Regions from separate parts of the Pseudoalteromonas sp. T1lg76 genome, predicted to be linked through region 2. Evidence: predicted binding sites of a transcription regulator. Region 2 holds the regulator's gene; the other holds the start of a gene.

Region 1 (9,711 bases), on a different contig from region 2:
CTTAAAATCTACATGCAGCCAATTGCTCGGATCGACCAGGGGTTTAATTTGCGCCACATTGGTTTCATCGGCTATGGCCAGCTTAAAGCGAATATGACGCTCAAGCAGCTGCGGCTCGGCGAGCCGCTCATGGTCGTAAATCACCACCAACGCCCAGGCGGCCATTAAAAAGTGACCGCCTACCGAGGCACTTAACTGCTGGGTTTCAATGCGTTCTAAGGCCTCGGGTAACCAGTCGAAACCTCCGATAAAAACATTGCGATTAATACTGCGCCCGGCCAATACGGCGGCCTGGGCCGCACCCATGGCCATACCATCCGAGGCGCTCCAAATCACCTTGGCATAAGGATAACGACGCAGTAGTTGCGCCGTTTGCTGCGCCGCCCGCTCACTTTGCCACTGCGCATGCACCAGTTGCCGCAGCGCTATTTGTTGCGCGCCAAGATAATCATTTAATCCCTGCACCCTGTGGTCGGTTTCGGCGCCATAATGACCGCCTATAGCCAGCACATCGGGTCTGGCTATCCCACGTTTACGGGCCATGGCAATTAAGCTTTGTGCCAATTGGTAACCGGCATCCCGGTTATCATGGCTGATCTCATACAACCAGTATTTAAAAGAGCTGCCAGGCTCGCCTAAGGCGGCACGCTCGCTAACCGATAGCGTTTGCTCTAAGGTAATAAAAGGCACCTTGGCGGCTTCTAGAATGCGCATGGTTTCGCCGTTGCCACCGGGGTAATTAATTAAAATGGCATAATCCGGAGCGGCATCACGCTTGAGGTAAAGGCGCAGATTTTGCTGTTGATATTCACGATGGGCATCGCCGTAAATCACATTCAGCTGTATGTTTAAATCCCTTGCGGCATACTGGGCGAAGGTTTGCACCTGATGCCAAAAAGGATCTGTTTTTGTAGACGGGTTGATCAGCAAGACCCTGGTTTGCGGCTTTGCCGATTGTTGCATCGGTGATTGTTTCAATAACTGCGCAGATACCTGCGCGGAAAACACCATAGCTGTCAGCCATAGCGTTACCCATAACACTGATTTTAGCCAGTTCATCTCACCCTCCCTAGTCGATTTGCGCCGTATGGCTGGCATTCCTTGCCATACTAATTAGTATTTATTTTCTTATTCTTATCTCGATACCAATGCCGCCACAGCCACTCCGCAGGGCCTTGCTTAAAGACACGCAGATACAAGGGGCAAATTATCAAACTGACCGCGCTCACTAAGGCGGACAACAACAAATAATCCTGCAACTGAAATTCGGTTGCCATTTCGCTCCCGAAAAAGTGGATCAACACCACCATAAACAACGACTGGCTTAAATAACAGCTCAGGGACATTTTCCCAACACTGGCCAGCGCCCGAGTCAAAACATTATCGGCAAACGACCAAAGGTACAAGAGATGTACCGCAATCAGCGCGGTGCAAAAACCACTAAAAGAATTGGCAACCAGGGCCAACACATCGTTAAAGGCGCTGACGTCATGCCATTGCCGCGAACTTAAATAGGCGCAGCCAAGTAGAACGCTGATTAATGCCAGGGTATGCACCAGCGGCCAGGGCCTTACCAGCCACCCGCTGCGCCAGGCGGCGACGACTAACAACACCATGCCCAGTTGCTGCCAAAGAATCGCCAGCATTAACGCTAGCAGCATCAAGGCGCTGTTGCCGGCGTTAGCTCCCCGCGTGCGCCAAAAGTTGCCATCGAACTGAGCTAAATAGGCCTGATAGTGAGAATCGGTAAACTGCACCTGGGGCTCATTGCTTAAAGCGGCCAGCACCAACAGCATGGCACTGCCAAAGACCAGAAATGCAATGCCCTGTAGAGTGAGTTTATTTCTTGGGTTAGCCAGCATGGGCAGGGCCAGCAAACCGGCAATCGCATAACCAATAAGAATATCGCCGGCCCAAATAAACAGGCTGTGAGCGAAGCCAAAACCCAGCAACACCAATAAGCGGCGCTGTAATTTAGGAATGGGCGCTTCATGTTCATAACAGCGTTGCCACTGGATCACTAACCCTAAAGCAAACAACACTAAGAACAGGCCACGAAAACGCCCTTCCAGCGCGATATCTGAAAGTCGAGTCAGTATCGCATCGCCCTCGGACAGTGGCAGCGGTGGTACATAACCATTGGCAAAGTCGATAAAATACGGGGCATTAAGAAAGAAGATCCCCAAAATCGCAATGCCCCTGAGGATATCCAAATCGGGGCGGCGCCCCTCGCCCACCAGAGCATGATAGGGCCCGGAGGATTGAAATAAACTCGATGCAAACACGGCTAACTCCGACGCCATTATCTAATTAAACTAAGGCTAACATAGGCTTATGCCTATTCAGTAGTTAAATTTAGTGGTGATATTAAGTGGCGTCTTGCAGTGCATAAAACCACCTATTTAGCCTCAACTCATGCCTAACCTTGCGCAAAATTGTCTTTAAAAGAGCTAAAAAGTGACACAGAGCCGAGGTATTTACGACAAAATGCCCGTAAATACGGCCAAGTCACTTGTTGTTGGGCGTTATCCGCAGTAATGTGGTGGTTTTAGTGCATGGATGTCGGCGCCATCGAAACTATGCTTTCTTAGCTGTTTCCTCACGCTGCTGACACGGTCATTATTGCGGGCATAACCGGGCCTTAATCGCGATTTATCGCCTACCGCCATGCACCGCTGTACCAGCGCACCATAACAACACAACCTTAACAACATTTGGAGTAAACAATGCGTTTATCCGTTATTGCTGCCGCCCTGAGCGCGACAACATTATTGGCCGCCTGTAGCGAGCAACCTAGCAACAACCAAACTCAAGCCGCAGCTAAAGCTCCGGTAACACAGCAGGTAGCTCAAGAAAACCTATTCCTAAGCAAAAGCCCATTGCCTTACATGGCGCCGGAATTTGATAAAATTGGCACCGAGTTATACGAGCCGGCTTTCGATGCCGGTATCAAAGAGCAACGCATTGAAATCGATGCCATTGCTAACAATCCAGATGCGCCTACATTTGAAAATACACTGGTGGCGATGGAGCAATCGGGTACTATCCTAAAGCGCACCCGTGCTGCGTTTTCTAACCTGTCTGGCCTTATCTCTGACGACGAATATCAGCGTATCAACACCAAAATGGCGCCTATTTTCGCCGAACACCGCGACAACATCTTCCTAAACAAAGCCCTGTTTGATCGCGTTGCCGCCGTATACGACGCTAAAGACGCACTCTCAAAAGAAGATCAGCGTCTGGTTGATTACTACTACAAGCAATTTGTACGCGCCGGTGCCAAGCTAAACGAAGAGCAAAAGCAGCGCATGCGTGAAATCAACGGTGAGCTATCTAAGCTAAGCACACAGTTCTCGCAAAACATCATGAAGTCATTTAAAGAAGACACCATTTTGGTGAGCGACAAGGCCGAACTTGCAGGCTTAAGCGAAGATGATATCGCCAGTCTTAAAGCAGCAGCGGAAAAAGCCGGCAAAGAAGGCTATATGATCACCCTGGTAAACACCACACGCCAGCCTATCCTTACCAGCCTTGAAAACCGTGAGCTACGTGAAAAAGTATGGCGTACTTCGTCTGAACGTGCACAAAAAACCAATGGCCCTATCGCCATCGAAGAAGCGCAGCTACGCGCAGAAAAGGCTCAGCTACTTGGCTTTGAATCTTGGGCGCATTATCAGCTTGACGATCGCATGGCAAAAACACCTGAAGCCGTGTTCACCATGCTGGATGACCTGGCACCAAAAGCTGTGGCCAAAGCCAAACAAGAAGCCGAGCTAATTCAAGCGGCAATTAAGAAAGACGGTAAAGACTTTGAACTACAGCCTTGGGATTGGGCATACTACGGCGCCAAGGTACGTGCCGAATTGTACGATATCGATTCCAGCCTGGTTAAACCGTATTTTGAAATGAATACAGTGATCAACGATGGTTTGTTCTTCGCCATGAACAAGCTATACGGCATCACCATGAAAGAGCGTAACGACTTACCTACCTATCACGAAGACGTGTTCGTATGGGAAGTATTCAACGAAGACGGCAGCTCTATCGGTCTATTCTACCTTGACCCTTATGCGCGTGAAGGTAAGCGTGGCGGTGCCTGGATGAGTGCTTACGTAGGTCAAAACCACCTGCAAGGCACCAAGCCAGTTATTTACAACGCGCAGAATATTCCTAAGCCTGCCGAAGGCCAGCCTACGCTGATGACCTTCTCTGAAGTAACCACCATGTTCCATGAATTTGGTCACGCTATTCACGGCCTATTTTCTGACGTGAAATACCCGTCATTGGCCGGTACAGCGACCGCGCGCGATTTCGTAGAGTTCCCATCACAGGCGAACGAAGACTGGAATATCGAGCCTAGCGTGTTGGCCAACTATGCCAAGCACTACCAAACAGGTGAGCCAATTCCTCAAGAGCTGTTAAATAAGCTATTGGAATCACACACCTTTAACCAAGGTTTCGATACCACAGAATACCTTGCTGCAGCCCTGCTTGATATGGAATGGCACTCAATCGCCCCAGGTACCAAAATCGATGATGTGGCCGCCTTTGAGAAAAATGCACTGGCCCGTCACGGCATCGACTATTACCCGGCCCCGGCACGTTATAAGAGCTGTTACTTCAGCCATATCTTTGCCGGTGGCTACAGCGCTGGTTACTACGCCTACCTGTGGACCGAAGTATTTGCGGCCGATTCATTCGCCCATATGCAAAACGAAGGTGGCCTAAGCCGTAAAAACGGTGATCACTACCGTAAAGAAGTGCTATCACGTGGTAACAGCCGCGACTTGATGCAAAGCTACATTGAGTTCCGTGGTCAACAACCAACCACAGACGCTCTACTTAAACGTCGTGGCCTGGTTGATGGCAACGCCGAATAAGACCTAGCTCAGATGTTAGCTTGACAAGTAGCCAAGCTAAATTTACAAAACGCGGCCACCCGGCCGCGTTTTTTTGTATTTACCCACAAGCATATCCATCACCCTGTTGTTATACTATAGGGCGTTGATTCTTCTGGTGTTGTTATGCTTAAAAAGTCGTTCGTTTTTATCAGCATTATCTCCGTACTGGTCACGGGGATGATTGCCTCGTATCTGATTTATTATCTTTATCAGCACAAATTTGTGACCCTAGATCCGCAATTAAGAGAAGTCTCCGGCATCGAATTCGATAAGCGTGGGCGCTTGTGGGCCATCAATGACGGCGGCGACGGCCCATTTTTATATCAGGTCGATGAACAGGGTAAGGTGCAACAACGCATCGAAGTCACCAATGCCAAAAACATCGACTGGGAGGACATGACTCAAAACGAGTTTGGTCACTTCTTTTTAGGGGATTTTGGCAATAACGAACATAACCGTCGTTGGCTGACCATTTATAAAATTGAAAACCCTATCGACATCAAATCCGGTAAGGCCTTTGCGGAGATCATTAAATTCACCTACAAGGAGCTGTGGGAAGAGCCGCTGACCCCGGAGCGGAAAAACTTCGATTTAGAGGCATTTGTCGAATACAAACATAAGCTCTACTTATTTACCAAAAACCGTACCCAGCCTTTCGATGGTAAAACCAATCTCTATCGCATCGGCAATCATGCCGACAATTACGAGGCTGAGTTTATCGGCTCCTTTAAAACCTGCACCACGGCGGAGAAACTCTGTTGGGTCACCTCGGCGGCCATGAGCCCGGATCGCTCTACCCTGGCCCTGCTCGACTCGACCGATCTTTGGTTGTTTAGAAACTGGCAGGGAGATAATTTTTTCTCCGGCGAGGTAGAAAAAGTAAACCTCGGCATAGTCACACAAAAAGAAGCAGTCACCTTTTACGACAACAACACGGTTGTAATAGCCGACGAAGAGTTTAAGGGCATAGGCCGTAATATCTATATATTTAAGCTCGATGAGCAAAAACTTGAACCCATGGATATAGACTAATAAATCGGCTTGGCTCTTATTGGCCTATAATACAAAAATAAAAGGATACGACTTTGTTAAATAGCCCTTTTTTCGAAAAGCTCACACAGGCGCTAGAGACCGTAGTCTTTAGTTACGGCGGCTCAGAATTCACTCTGGCCAAGCTGATCCAAATTCCACTGATTATTTTAGTGGTGTGGGTTTTGGTACGCTATATCGGCAAGCTGCTACAGAGAAAAATCAGCAATAAGCGTATCGGCCCGGATGCCGCACTGCTGTTTAAACGTATCTACCTGGTGCTGTGCGTTGTTATCATCGTTTTCACCACCTTGGAAGTGCTCAACATTCCGCTTACCGCTTTCGCCTTTGTCTCAGGTGCGGTGGCCATTGGCGTCGGTTTTGGCGCCCAGAATATCATTAACAACTTTATCAGCGGCTGGATTTTGATTTGGGAGCGCCCCATACGCATCGGCGACTTTCTAGAGGTGGGTGATGCCAAGGGCGTGGTGGAAACCATCAATACCCGCTCTACCCGTATTCGTCGCAGCGACGGCGTGCACATGCTGGTGCCCAATAGCCAACTGCTTGAAAATACAGTGACCAACTGGACGCTGATCGACACCATGGCCAGAACCCATGTACGAGTCGGTGTAGCCTATGGCAGCGATGTGGTTCTGGTCGCCAAGTTGCTCAATGAAATACTAAGTGAAACCGAGGCGGTGCTGCAAACCCCAAAACCCACGGTAATTTTTGCAGACTTTGGTGACAGCGCTTTGATATTCGATGCGGTGTTCTGGGTTAACGCCGAGGCCGAGGCCAGTGTACGCAAGGTAAAAAGCGATATTCGTTTTGCTATTTGCGCCAGTTTTGCGGCCCATAATGTAGTGATCTCCTTCCCACAAAGGGATCTGCATATCGACGGTGAGCTAACCCTCAAACGCCATTAGCGCTTAAACTTGGTCTCCAAAATCACCGAGGAGGTGGTGCGCTCTACACCATCAAGATTGCCGATATCATCAAGCAGGTGACTCAGTTTTTCTAAACTTTGCGCCTGCACCAGGGCGATAAGATCGTATTCCCCACTGATGGCATAGAGTTCGGTAATGGCATCAATATGCTTAAGTTCGATATTGGTTTTGGTGGTGAGCTTTTGTTTGACCTTGATAGACACATGGGCGGACACCATGGACGATAAATAGGCATCACCATATTCGACACTGTAGCCCTTAATTACCCCGCTTTCCTCAAGCTTCTGCATACGGCTTTGCACCGTAGAGCGCGACAAATCTAAGGCACGGGCGAGATCTGAGATGCTGGCACGGGCGTTGGTTCTAAGCATGGCCAGGAGCTTTTCATCTTGTTTATTTGTCATTATGGTTGCCGATTTCGTCATTTTGATAGAGATTATACGCAAATTTATCAATATGACACTGCAAATTTAATGCTTAAGTAGTCAATATAAGGGCCATAATAATCGACTATAATTAGCGGCCATCCATTTTCGAGCCGCTCTCTCATTTTAAAGGTGTGTCATGCAAGTAAACCGCGAACTATTTAATGAAGTAATGGTACCTAACTACAACCCGTCTGAGGTTATCCCGGTTAAGGGCGAAGGCTCTCGCGTATGGGATCAGCAAGGTAACGAGTTTATCGACTTTGCCGGTGGTATCGCCGTTAACTGTTTAGGCCACTGTCATCCAGCTTTAGTTAGCGCCTTAAAAGAGCAAGGCGAGAAAATCTGGCACCTGGCTAACGTGATGACCAATGAGCCTGCGCTGCGCCTGGCTAAAAAGCTAACCGATGCCACCTTTGCCGAAAAAGTGTATTACGCCAACTCAGGTGCCGAAGCGAACGAAGCGGCGCTAAAACTGGCTCGTCGTTGGGCACTGGATAAATTCGGCGCACAAAAATCTAAGATCATCGCCTTTAATAAAGGCTTCCACGGTCGTACTTTCTTCACCGTAACCGTAGGTGGCCAAGCCGCTTACTCTGACGGCTTCGGTCCTAAGCCGGGCGATATCGTGCACTGTGATTACAACGACCTGGAAACATTCAAATCACTTATCGATGACAACACCTGTGCGGTGATGATGGAACCACTGCAGGGTGAAGGCGGCATCATTGCCCCTGAAGCAGATTTCGTTAAAGGCGTGCGTGAACTGTGCGATAAGCACAATGCCCTGCTTATTTTCGATGAAGTACAAACCGGTGTTGGCCGCTTAGGTCACCTATACGCTTACCAAGGTCTAGGTGTAACGCCTGATATCCTAAGCACAGCCAAAGCCTTGGGCGGTGGTTTCCCTATCGGCGCCATGCTGACCACCACCGATATCGCCGAGCACCTAAAGCCAGGCACACACGGCTCTACCTACGGCGGTAACCCGCTGGCCTGTGCCGTTGCTGAAGCCGCATTCGACACAGTAAACACCCCAGAAGTGCTCGAAGGCGTTAAGGTACGTGAGCAACTATTCCGTGACGGCTTGGCTGCCATCAACCACAAATACAAGGTCTTCAGTGAAGTACGCGGTCAAGGCCTATTGCTAGGTGCAGTACTGAACGAAGATTACAAGGGACGCGCCCGTGATTTCCTTAATGCCTCTATGGACAACGGCCTAATGAGCCTGGTCGCTGGCATGGATGTGGTACGCTTTACTCCTTCTCTTGTTATTCCAGAAGCGGATATCAAAGAAGGTCTGGCGCGCTTTGAAAAAGCGGTTGCTCAGGTTGTTGCTGCTAAATAACAGTAGCTGGCGACGACTAATCTTATGCTAGTTTTACGACCTATATGCGGCGATGACTTCGCCGCTTTAAAACAAATTGCCACCGAGTCAGGGCACGGCTTTACCTCCCTGCCCGTGGATGATGAGCAGTTACAGGCTAAAATCGCCCGTGCCGAGGCCAGTTTCAACAAGCAGGTCAATGGCCCTGGGGATGAAGGCTATTTGTTCGTGTTAGAAGATACCTACAGCGGCCAGATAGTTGGCACCACGGGCATTGAAGCTGCGGTGGGCATGTCTGTGCCCTTATACCACTATCGGCTGTCAACCTCAGTGCATCACAGCCCCAGCCTAGGTGTTTACAACTCGGTTGAAACCCTGTCCATGTGTAACGATTACACCGGCTGCTCGGAAATTTGTACGCTGTTTTTACGCGAAGACCACCGCAAAGGCTTAACCGGGCGTTTTCTATCGCGAATTCGCTTCTTATTTATGGCCGAGCACAGTGACCGTTTTAGCGACACCATAATCGCCGAGATGCGCGGGGTGAGCGACGAGCAAGGACATTCGCCGTTTTGGCAATGGCTACAGCAGCACTTTTTCTCCATTGAGTTTCCTCAGGCGGATCACCTGGTGGGCTTAGGGGATAAAACCTTTATCAGTGAGCTGATGCCGAAATATCCGATTTATGTCAGCCTGTTAAGCCCAGAAGCACAAGCCGTGATCGGTGCAGTGCATGAAAACACAGCCCCTGCCCTGCGCTTATTGCAGCGTGAAGGCTTTGAGCACCGCGGCTATGTTGATCTGTTCGATGCGGGTCCAACGGTAGAAGCCAAGCTAGGCAATATAGCCACGGTGCGCCAATCCAAGGTGTGTCCGGTATTGATCAAAGAAGATTTGCGACCGCAAGGCATCACCTGGGCGATATGTAATGACAAAGTCAGCGAGTTCAGGGCTATATTTAGCGATGCCGTACAGTATTGCGATATCAAACATCAACTTTATTTAAATGCGCAAACCGCACAAGCGCTTGGGGTGTCCCAAGGTGATTCAGTGCGCTTTTTCGCGCTCTCTAGTCGTTA
Region 2 (9,711 bases):
CTGATTAGTTTCAATGCAGTTTAAATTTTCGCTGTCCTGGTGGCAGCTGATTGCGTGGACGACAGGCTTAGGCCTGTCGTTGCCGTTAGGCTTCCTGATTTTTGAATCCTTGCAAAGTGATCCTCTGGTGTTTGCGCATTTGTGGGAAACCGTGCTGTGGGATTATATCGGCAACACCATCTTGTTGATCCTTGGCGTGGCCTTGTTGAGCTGCGTGATAGCGCTGCCGCTGGGATGGTTGGTGGCCTATTGTGATTTCCCCGGTAAAAAGCTTTTTTCCTGGGCCTTGATGTTGCCCCTGGCCATGCCCTCCTACCTGATTGCCTACGTGTATACAGATTTGTTCGACTATGCGGGGCCAGTGCAAATTGCGCTGCGCGATGCCTTTGGTTGGCAATCTCCCGACGACTATTGGTTTTTCGATATCCGTACCCTAGGCGGTGCCATAGTTATGCTGGCCCTGGTGTTATATCCCTATTTGTTTTTAATTTTTAAAACGGCGCTTAAGGAGCAGTCACATAAGCTGGTGCAGGCCGCGGAGATCATGGGGAATACGCCGGTGCAAAGCTTTTTTAAGATCAGTCTGCCTTTGAGCCAGGGCGCCATTGCCGCGGCGGTAGCGTTGATCAGCATGGAAGCCATGGCCGACTTTGCCACCGTAAGTTACTTTGCCGTCAGCACTTTAACAACCGCCGTTTATGATACTTGGTTTGGTTACTACTCCTTGACCGCGGCGGCGAAAATTTCCGGAATCATGCTGCTAATTCTGTTTGTGGCGATTTTTATTGAGCGCTATTCCCGTCGTAATCAGGCTGTGTTTGAGCGACAAACTCAGTTCAGTGATGAGTCTCTCTATCCGCTCACCGGTGGCAAGGCATTCGCCGCCAGCGCTTTTGCCAGCCTAGTATTATTGGTTGCCTTTGTGGTGCCGGTCTGGGTGCTCGGGGGTTATGCCATCGATTACTTCGAGCAGGCCTGGAACAGCGAGTTTTTCCTTTATGCCTGGCAAAGCCTGAAGATTTCCGCTCTGGTGAGTGTTCTGGCTATTACCCTGAGTATCTTGGTGGTTTACTTTCAGCGCTTAACGCCTTCGCCTGCCAGCCTTTGGCCTGGGCGTCTGGCCAGCACAGGCTATGCCTTACCGGGTACGGTACTGGCCATCGCCGTGTTGTTGCCGCTGACGACTCTGGAAGAGAGCATCAATCTGTGGCTTGAGCCCTACGATAAGGCTCCTGGGCTGTTCTTAAGCGGCACCCTGTTTGCGATTGTGTTTGCCTATGTGGTGCGCTTTTACGCCATTGCCCACGGCAGCATAGAATCGAGTTTTAGCCGTATTAGCCCGAGTTTAGATATGGCCAGCCAGTCCATGGGGCGCAATGCGAGGCAAACCCTGACCAGTGTACATATTCCTATTCTTAAGCGGGGCATTTTAACCGCGGGATTATTGGTCTTTATCGAATGTATGAAAGAGCTACCAGCGGCCTTGCTGCTGCGGCCTTTTAATTTCGAAACCCTGGCCACCCATGTGTTCCAATATGTCAGCGACGAACAGCTTGAGCTGGCCTCGGTGGCGGCCTTGTTTATCGTCCTTGTGGGTCTTATTCCGCTTTATTTTATTAACCGCTCTATGGAGCAAAAACACTGATGACGGCACAGCTTCATTTAGACAATATCAGCTTTAACTATGGCGAGCGTGCCGTGGTGGATAACCTGAGCCTGCATTTGGGCGATAACGAAATTCTTTGCCTGTTAGGAGCCAGTGGCTGCGGCAAAACCACCACTCTTAAGGCCATCGCCGGTTTGCTGCGCCCGCATCAAGGGGTTATCCGTCTCGGCGAGACCATTTTATGCGACGATAATCGCTTTGTGGCGCCTCAGCATCGTAATATGGGCATGATGTTTCAGGACTATGCCCTATTTCCACACTTAAATGTGGCCCAGAATATCGCCTTTGGTTTAAAGGCCATGACCCGGGCCAACAAGGTGCAGCGGGTTAAGGAAATGCTGGCGCTGGTGCATCTCGAAGACTGTGCCAACCGCTACCCGCATCAGTTATCCGGTGGCCAGCAGCAGCGAGTCGCCATCGCCCGAGCCTTAGCCTATAAGCCTAGCCTCTTGTTGTTGGATGAGCCTTTTTCCAATATTGACCATCAGGTGCGCTTTCAGCTGATCGCCGATATTCGTCGCATTATTAAAGACCAGCAGGTGTCGGCGATTTTCGTGACTCACTCCAAGGAAGAGGCCTTTGCCTTTGCCGATACCCTAGCTGTGATGCACCAAGGGCAAATTGCTCAACAGGGCACACCGCAGCAGCTTTTTCATCACCCGCGCTCGAAAGTGGTGGCCGAGTTTCTTGGCTCAGGTTTATATCTGGATGCGCAAAAACAGGATGACTATCACTTTGAAACCCAGTTTGGCGTGGTTCAATCGCACCAAGCGGTGGCGGGCAATGAGCTTACCGGGCAGTTATACGTGCGCCCGCACGACTTGCAACTGATACGCGATGACAAGGGGCCTGTAACCGTTGTGTCTAAGCGTTTTGTCGGCACCGAGTATGTTTATCGGGTGCAGGTGTTAGGGCAAGAGATTGAAATACCAGTAAAACAACCTGAACAAGAGTTTTTGCCGGGACAAAGGCTATCTATTACAATTAGTTCACATGCGGTGAATTTTTTCACCGCCTAAAACAGCCCCAGCCCGCAGCGCAGGCGGGCACAATCCAAGAATAAAAACATAGGAAATTAGATGGCCAAAGCGCAATCCGGCGTGTGCGCGCAAGCTAACTTACATGGCTTGCATCTGTTTTTTAATGTCCTTGATGGTCAGGATGAAGCACTCAAGGGCAAACTTGCTCAGCTCCTCGATGTGCAGACGGAGTTTGACGAGCGCTTCTCTGAGGCCATGGTGGCCAGCTTTGTTGCCATCGGCGCTCAGTATTGGCCGCTATTACACCCCCAACGTACACCATCAACACTCACGAGTTTTCCTCGTATCAGTCATAGCGATCATAGCGTCGGTGTGCAGCCATTCGATTTATTTGTGCAAATACGCTCGGACCGTGAAGACGTAAATCACCTTTTTGGTCAGCGGGTTTTGCAATTATTGGCAGGAAAGGTGGAGCTGGTCGAGGAAATCAGCTGTTTCCGCTTTCTCGATGGTCGCGATTTTAACGGCTTTGTTTATGCTCCGGATACCCCTTTCGGGCGCCAGAAAATGCTTACCGCTTTAGTCAGTGACGAAGAGTATTTTGCGCATGGCAGCTATATCCATGTGCAGCGCTTTACCCATAACCTCACGTCCTGGCAGGCACTAAGTCAGGAAGATCAGGAGCTGGTAATGGGACGCACGCGTCTTGACAGTGAACTGTTGATGCCGCTTAACGCCAACAGTCATGCGGTGTGCACCGAGTTAAAAGATGAAAAGGGCCAGCCGTTGTTATTACATCAGGGTATGCCCTTTGCGAGTATGAATAAACAAGGTCTGCTGTCGGTGACCTGCGCCGCCAGTGGTAATGCCTTTGCGCAAATGCTTAATAGCCAGCTGGGTAATTATCTGCATTATGATGCCTGGCTCGACTTCACCCAGGCGGATATGGGCGCGGCTTTCTTTGCTCCCTCGGTGGAATTACTGAAAAGTTTATAAGTAATTGAACAAAGAAAAAGAGGCGAGCGCCTCTTTTTTTATACGTTATCGAATAGTTTGCGTACCCGATCTAAGGTGACATCGATTTCAGACACCTTGGCGGGAGCAATAAAGATGGTATCGTCACCGGCTATGGTACCCAGTACGCCATCGGCCTTGCCCAAGGAGTCGAGCAGGCGGGCAATCAATTGCGCCGCACCCGGGCTGGTGTTGATGATGATCATCATTTCATTGTGAACTATATCGATCACCAATTGGCGCAGTGGGGACTTAGCGGTTGGTACGGCGAGTTCGGCCGGCAAACAGTACACCATTTCCTGTTTGGCATTACGGGTTCGCACCGCGCCGAATTTACTAAGCATGCGCGAAACCTTGCTTTGACTGATGTTGTCAAAACCTTGTTCTTTAAGGGCGTCGACAATCTCACCTTGTGAACCAAAGTTTTCTTCTTTAAGAATTGCCTTAAAGGCTTTTACTAAAGCTTCCTGTTTTTCTTGCGCTTGCATAATGTCATTCTTCTTTGCAAATTGTTGTCAATATTCTACCTAAGAAGTCAGTGTATTTCATCTTAGTAGGGTCTGTTGACCTTTGCTGTTTGTTTCTTCAGCAGTTTGTAGTGTATTTATACAAGGCGGCACATGTGTGGTGTAGTTATTCTACATGAACATGTAACAACACAGTAGAAATGCGCTACAAGCGCTGCCCTAAGGGTTCATCTAAACGCATCCTGCTCTGTGTTACTCGCTATGTACATAGAATGACTATGCACCATAACGAGCGTCGTGACCAGAATGCGTTTAGATTGAACATAAAGTAAACCTCAAAGATAAACAGACCCTAGAATCTTTACAGTTAAGTTTACGACTATGGTCGAGATTATCCTCAAAATAACGCGGATTAATTTGTCTTTATCGCCTATTTTCATTATCTTTAGGCCATCTTTAGGTCTGATGACCCTAATCTCACATAACCTAGTCTCGTTATTTACGGAGAATTAAAATGAAAGTTGCCGTTTTAGGTGCTGCCGGTGGTATCGGTCAAGCGCTATCTTTACTACTAAAAAATAGCCTTCCTGCTGGTTCTGAACTGTCTCTATACGACGTAGCGCCTGTTGTTCCTGGTGTTGCCGTAGACCTATCACACATCCCAACTGCAGTAGCAGTAAAAGGTTTCGGTAAAGACGACCTTGATGCAGCACTAAGCGGTTGTGACGTTGTTTTGATCCCAGCGGGTATGCCACGTAAGCCGGGCATGGATCGTGCTGACCTATTCAACGTAAACGCGAGCATCATCCAGACTCTTGCTGAAGGCATAGTTAAAAACTGTCCTAAAGCCATGGTGGGTGTTATCACTAACCCGGTAAACGGCACTGTGCCAATCGTTGCTGAAGTATTCAAAAAAGCGGGTACTTATGACCCAGCTCGCGTATTCGGTGTAACAACGCTTGATGTTATCCGTGCCGAGACTTTCGTTGCCGAGCTTAAAGGTCTAGACGTTAGCCAGGTTAAAGTTCCTGTGATCGGTGGTCACTCGGGCACAACGATTCTTCCTCTTCTTTCACAAGTGGAAGGCGCTACTTTCTCTGACGAGGAAATCGCAGCACTTACTACACGTATTCAAAACGCGGGTACTGAAGTTGTTGAAGCTAAAGCCGGTGGCGGTAGCGCAACACTTTCAATGGGTGCAGCGGCAGCACGTTTCTGCCTATCACTAGTGAAAGGCCTACAGGGTGAAGACGTGATCGAATACGCTTACGTTGAAGGTAATGGTGAAGACGCACAATTCTTCGCACAGCCAGTACGTCTTGGTAAGAACGGTGTTGAAGAGCTTCTTTCTTACGGCGAGCTAAGCGCGTTTGAGCAAAAAGCAAAAGACGACATGCTTGCAACTCTGAACAAAGACATCCAAGAAGGTGTCGACTTCATGAATAAATAAGCTAACGCCTTTGGGCAGTTAGTCGCATCCCTTGAGTATTACTCGCGGATGCATAAGCCTCTACAGATTGTTGTAGGGGCTTTTTTTATGCCTTTTTACATACAATTAACTGGTTTGACCATTTGTTACCGAGCGAAAATTACTTTCACTTTTGTCCATATCTTACATACTGAAGTGAATAAAAATGGCGGTGTATAGCGGCAATTTTGACAGCCTGAGGGGAATCTGATACCTTATCCGCACTTTTTGGTATGACCAATTTACCCGAAGCTAAAGATAACCATGTCATTAAAAGTCAAAGCAGCGAAACTTTCGGATGTGATCCTAGCGCAACTTGAGAACATGATTCTCGAGGGCTCGTTAGCACCGGGTGAAAAATTACCGCCGGAGCGTGAGCTTGCCAAACAGTTTGAAGTCTCTCGTCCGTCGCTGCGCGAAGCAATTCAAAAACTCGAAGCCAAAGGCTTAGTCACTCGTCGTCAAGGCGGTGGCACCTTTGTGAAAAACCAGTTGGAGGAAGGGTTAAGCGATCCGCTTTTCGAGCTGATCAGCAAGCACCCGGAATCACAATTTGATTTACTTGAGTTTCGTCATGCCCTTGAAGGAATTGCGGCGTACTATGCAGCTTTGCGTGGTACCCAAACTGATTTTGACAAGGTTAAAGAAAGCTTTGAAAAAATCGCTCAGGTAAGCGATGACCTGGCGGCGAAGGCCAAAGCCATAAATGCCTTTCATTTTTGCATCGCCGAAGCGTCACACAATGTAGTTTTGCTGCATTTGGTGCGCGGTATGCAGGCCTTGCTGGAGCAAAATGTCCTGCAAAACCTGCAGGTACTGATGAAGAAAACCGAGGTGTCACAGCAACTTGCTGAGCACCGTCAAGTGTTGATGGGAGCCGTTATTGAAGGGCACCCAGAGCAGGCACGTTTAGCCAGTAATGCCCACTTAGCCTTTATCGAAGAGGCATTATTGGAAGCAACCAAGGAGCACTCACGTATCGAGCGCTCATTGCGACGTACCCGCACACAATAAAATTCGCTTTAAGCCCCTGTGGAGCCTTGCTCGCACGGGGGCTTTTTAGCATTTTAAATTCGTATTTTAAACATAAGGAAAACTCCATATGTCTGAAGTCAATAAAGTTGACGTAGACGCATTAGAAACCCAAGAGTGGTTACAAGCCCTTGAGTCTGTAGTGCGTGAAGAGGGTGTTGAGCGAGCGCAATTCATTCTTGAGCAAGTGCTAGAGCAAGCGCGTTTAGACGGTGTTGATATGCCAACCGGCACCACCACTAACTACGTTAATACCATCCCTGCAGATCAAGAACCTGCATACCCGGGTGATGTAAATATCGAGCGCCGTATCCGCTCTATCATCCGTTGGAATGCGATCATGATTGTTCTGCGTGCGTCTAAGAAGGAACTTGACTTAGGTGGACACATGGCGTCTTTCCAGTCGTCAGCAGCCTTCTACGAAGTATGCTTTAACCACTTCTTCCGTGCTCCAAACGAGCAAGACGGCGGTGACCTGGTTTATTACCAAGGCCACATTTCACCGGGTATTTATGCCCGTGCTTTTGTTGAAGGTCGTTTGACTGCAGATCAGCTTGATAACTTCCGTCAGGAAGTGGATGGCAAGGGTCTTCCTTCCTACCCGCACCCGAAATTAATGCCAGAGTTCTGGCAGTTCCCAACGGTATCTATGGGTCTGGGTCCAATTGCTTCAATCTATCAAGCGCGTTTCCTAAAATACCTAGATGGTCGTGGTCTTAAAGACACATCTAACCAGCGCGTTTATGCCTTCCTGGGTGACGGTGAGATGGATGAGCCAGAATCACGTGGTGCGATTTCATTCGCCGCTCGTGAAGGTCTGGATAACCTATGCTACCTAATTAACTGTAACCTGCAGCGTCTGGATGGTCCTGTAATGGGTAACGGTAAGATCATTCAAGAGCTTGAAGGTCTGTTCAAAGGTGCCGGCTGGAATGTGATCAAGGTTGTATGGGGCAGTGGCTGGGATAAGCTTCTTGCTAAAGATACAACAGGTAAGCTATTACAGCTTATGAACGAAACGCTTGATGGTGACTACCAAACCTATAAAGCGAAAGATGGCGCCTACGTACGTGAGCACTTCTTCGGTCGTTACCCAGAAACTGCAGCCCTTGTTGCCGATATGACTGACGAAGAGATCTTCGCGCTTAAGCGTGGTGGTCATGAGCCTTCGAAACTATTCGCAGCATTCAAATCAGCACAAGAAACCAAAGGTCGTCCAACTGTAATCCTTGCAAAAACCGTTAAAGGTTATGGCATGGGTGATGCTGCTGAAGGTAAGAACATCGCGCACCAGGTTAAGAAAATGGACATGACCCACGTAGCGCACCTACGTAGCCGTCTTGGTCTAGATGACTTGGTATCTGAAGATGATTTAGCAAATCTTCCGTACCTGACTCTGGAAGAAGGTTCGAAAGAGTACGAATACCTGCACGCCCGTCGTAATGCCCTACATGGTTACACACCGCAGCGTCTTCCTAACTTCAGCGAAGAGCTGGCATTACCTCAGTTAGACGCATTCAAGCCACTGCTTGAAGAGCAAAAGCGTGAAGTTTCAACGACTATGTCTTTCGTACGTACCTTAAACGTACTTCTTAAAGACAAGGGCATTGGTAAAAACATAGTGCCTATTATTGCCGATGAAGCCCGTACTTTCGGTATGGAAGGTCTGTTCCGTCAAATCGGTATTTATAACCCGCGCGGCCAGAACTACAGTCCAGAAGACCGTGACATCGTTTCTTACTATAAAGAAGACCAAGGTGGTCAGGTACTGCAAGAAGGTATCAACGAGCTAGGTGCAATGTCTTCATGGGTTGCTGCGGCAACATCATACAGCACCAACGATCTACCTATGATCCCGTTCTACATCTACTACTCAATGTTTGGTTTCCAACGTGTAGGTGACATGGCGTGGATGGCCGGTGACCAACAAGCACGTGGCTTCCTTCTAGGTGCAACGGCTGGTCGTACAACGCTTAATGGTGAAGGTCTGCAGCACGAAGATGGTCACAGCCATATTCTTGCAAACACAGTGCCTAACTGTATTTCTTACGACCCAACGTTTGGCTACGAAGTTGCTGTAATTATCGAAGACGGTATCCGTCGCATGTACGGTGAGAACCAAGAGAACGTCTTCTACTACCTGACTCTGATGAACGAGAACTATCATCAGCCGGCAATGCCAGAAGGCGCCGAAGAAGGTATTCGTAAGGGTATCTACAAGCTAGAAAGTTACGCTGGCAGCAAAGGCCAGGTACAGCTTCTAAGCTCAGGTACTATCATGAATGAAGTACGCAAAGCAGCGCAGATACTTAGCGATGACTACGGCATTGCCTCTGACGTATTCTCGGTAACCTCATTCAATGAGATCACCCGTGATGCTCAAGACGCAGACCGTTACAACATGCTACACCCAGAAGCAGAGGCAAAAGTGCCTTATGTAACTTCTGTACTAGGTGATGCACCTGCGATTGCTGCGACTGATTACATGAAGAACTATGCAGAGCAAATTCGTGCCTTTATCCCAGCTGAGTCTTACCGCGTACTAGGTACCGACGGTTACGGTCGTTCGGATAGCCGTGAAAACCTACGTCGTCACTTCGAAGTGAACGCAGGTTACGTGGTAGTTGCCGCACTGACTGAGCTGGCTAAACGTGGTGATGTTGAGAAGTCTGTAATTGCCGAAGCAATTAAGAAATTCAACATCGACGCAGACAAGATTAACCCGCTGTACGCTTAAGAGGTTAGCAATGACTATTGAAATTAAAGTTCCAGATATCGGCGGTGATGAGGTTGAAGTTACTGAGATTCTTGTTGCCGTTGGCGACAAGGTTGAAGTTGAGCAATCGCTTATTACCGTAGAAGGCGACAAGGCCTCTATGGAAGTACCTGCAAGCGAAGCGGGTGTGGTTAAAGAGATTAAAATCGCTGAAGGCGACACGGTTTCAACCGGCACCTTGATCATGATTTTCGAAGGTGAGTCGGCGGTAGCCGAAGCTGCGCCTGCGCAAGAAAGTGCACCTGCCGCCCCAGCGGCGAGCGCGGCTGCAAGCGAAAGCGTTGACATCAAGGTACCTGATATCGGTG

What was found. Region 2 encodes ArgR, which controls arginine synthesis, uptake and breakdown. Its sites were predicted from a motif close to ANTGAATANNTATTCANT; they were not measured.
Region 1: the regulator ArgR is predicted to act here: its motif matches at 7,353-7,370, upstream of C2M35_RS03615 (aspartate aminotransferase family protein).

The regions. Positions count from the first base shown of each region.
Region 1 is NZ_PQCE01000009.1:21,028-30,738, forward strand. It holds gene C2M35_RS03585 (ABC transporter substrate-binding protein) at 1-1,059, opposite strand, end outside; gene C2M35_RS03590 (DUF418 domain-containing protein) at 1,110-2,285, opposite strand; gene C2M35_RS03595 (M3 family metallopeptidase) at 2,727-4,880, shown strand; gene C2M35_RS03600 (hypothetical protein) at 5,025-5,933, shown strand; gene C2M35_RS03605 (mechanosensitive ion channel family protein) at 5,987-6,859, shown strand; gene C2M35_RS03610 (Lrp/AsnC family transcriptional regulator) at 6,856-7,284, opposite strand; gene C2M35_RS03615 (aspartate aminotransferase family protein) at 7,445-8,653, shown strand; gene astA (arginine N-succinyltransferase) at 8,678-9,711, shown strand, end outside.
Region 2 is NZ_PQCE01000010.1:12,167-21,877, forward strand. It holds gene C2M35_RS04285 (ABC transporter permease) at 14-1,645, shown strand; gene C2M35_RS04290 (ABC transporter ATP-binding protein) at 1,645-2,685, shown strand; gene C2M35_RS04295 (Dyp-type peroxidase) at 2,746-3,642, shown strand; gene argR (transcriptional regulator ArgR) at 3,681-4,148, opposite strand; gene mdh (malate dehydrogenase) at 4,642-5,577, shown strand; gene pdhR (pyruvate dehydrogenase complex transcriptional repressor PdhR) at 5,860-6,609, shown strand; gene aceE (pyruvate dehydrogenase (acetyl-transferring), homodimeric type) at 6,698-9,364, shown strand; gene aceF (pyruvate dehydrogenase complex dihydrolipoyllysine-residue acetyltransferase) at 9,375-9,711, shown strand, end outside.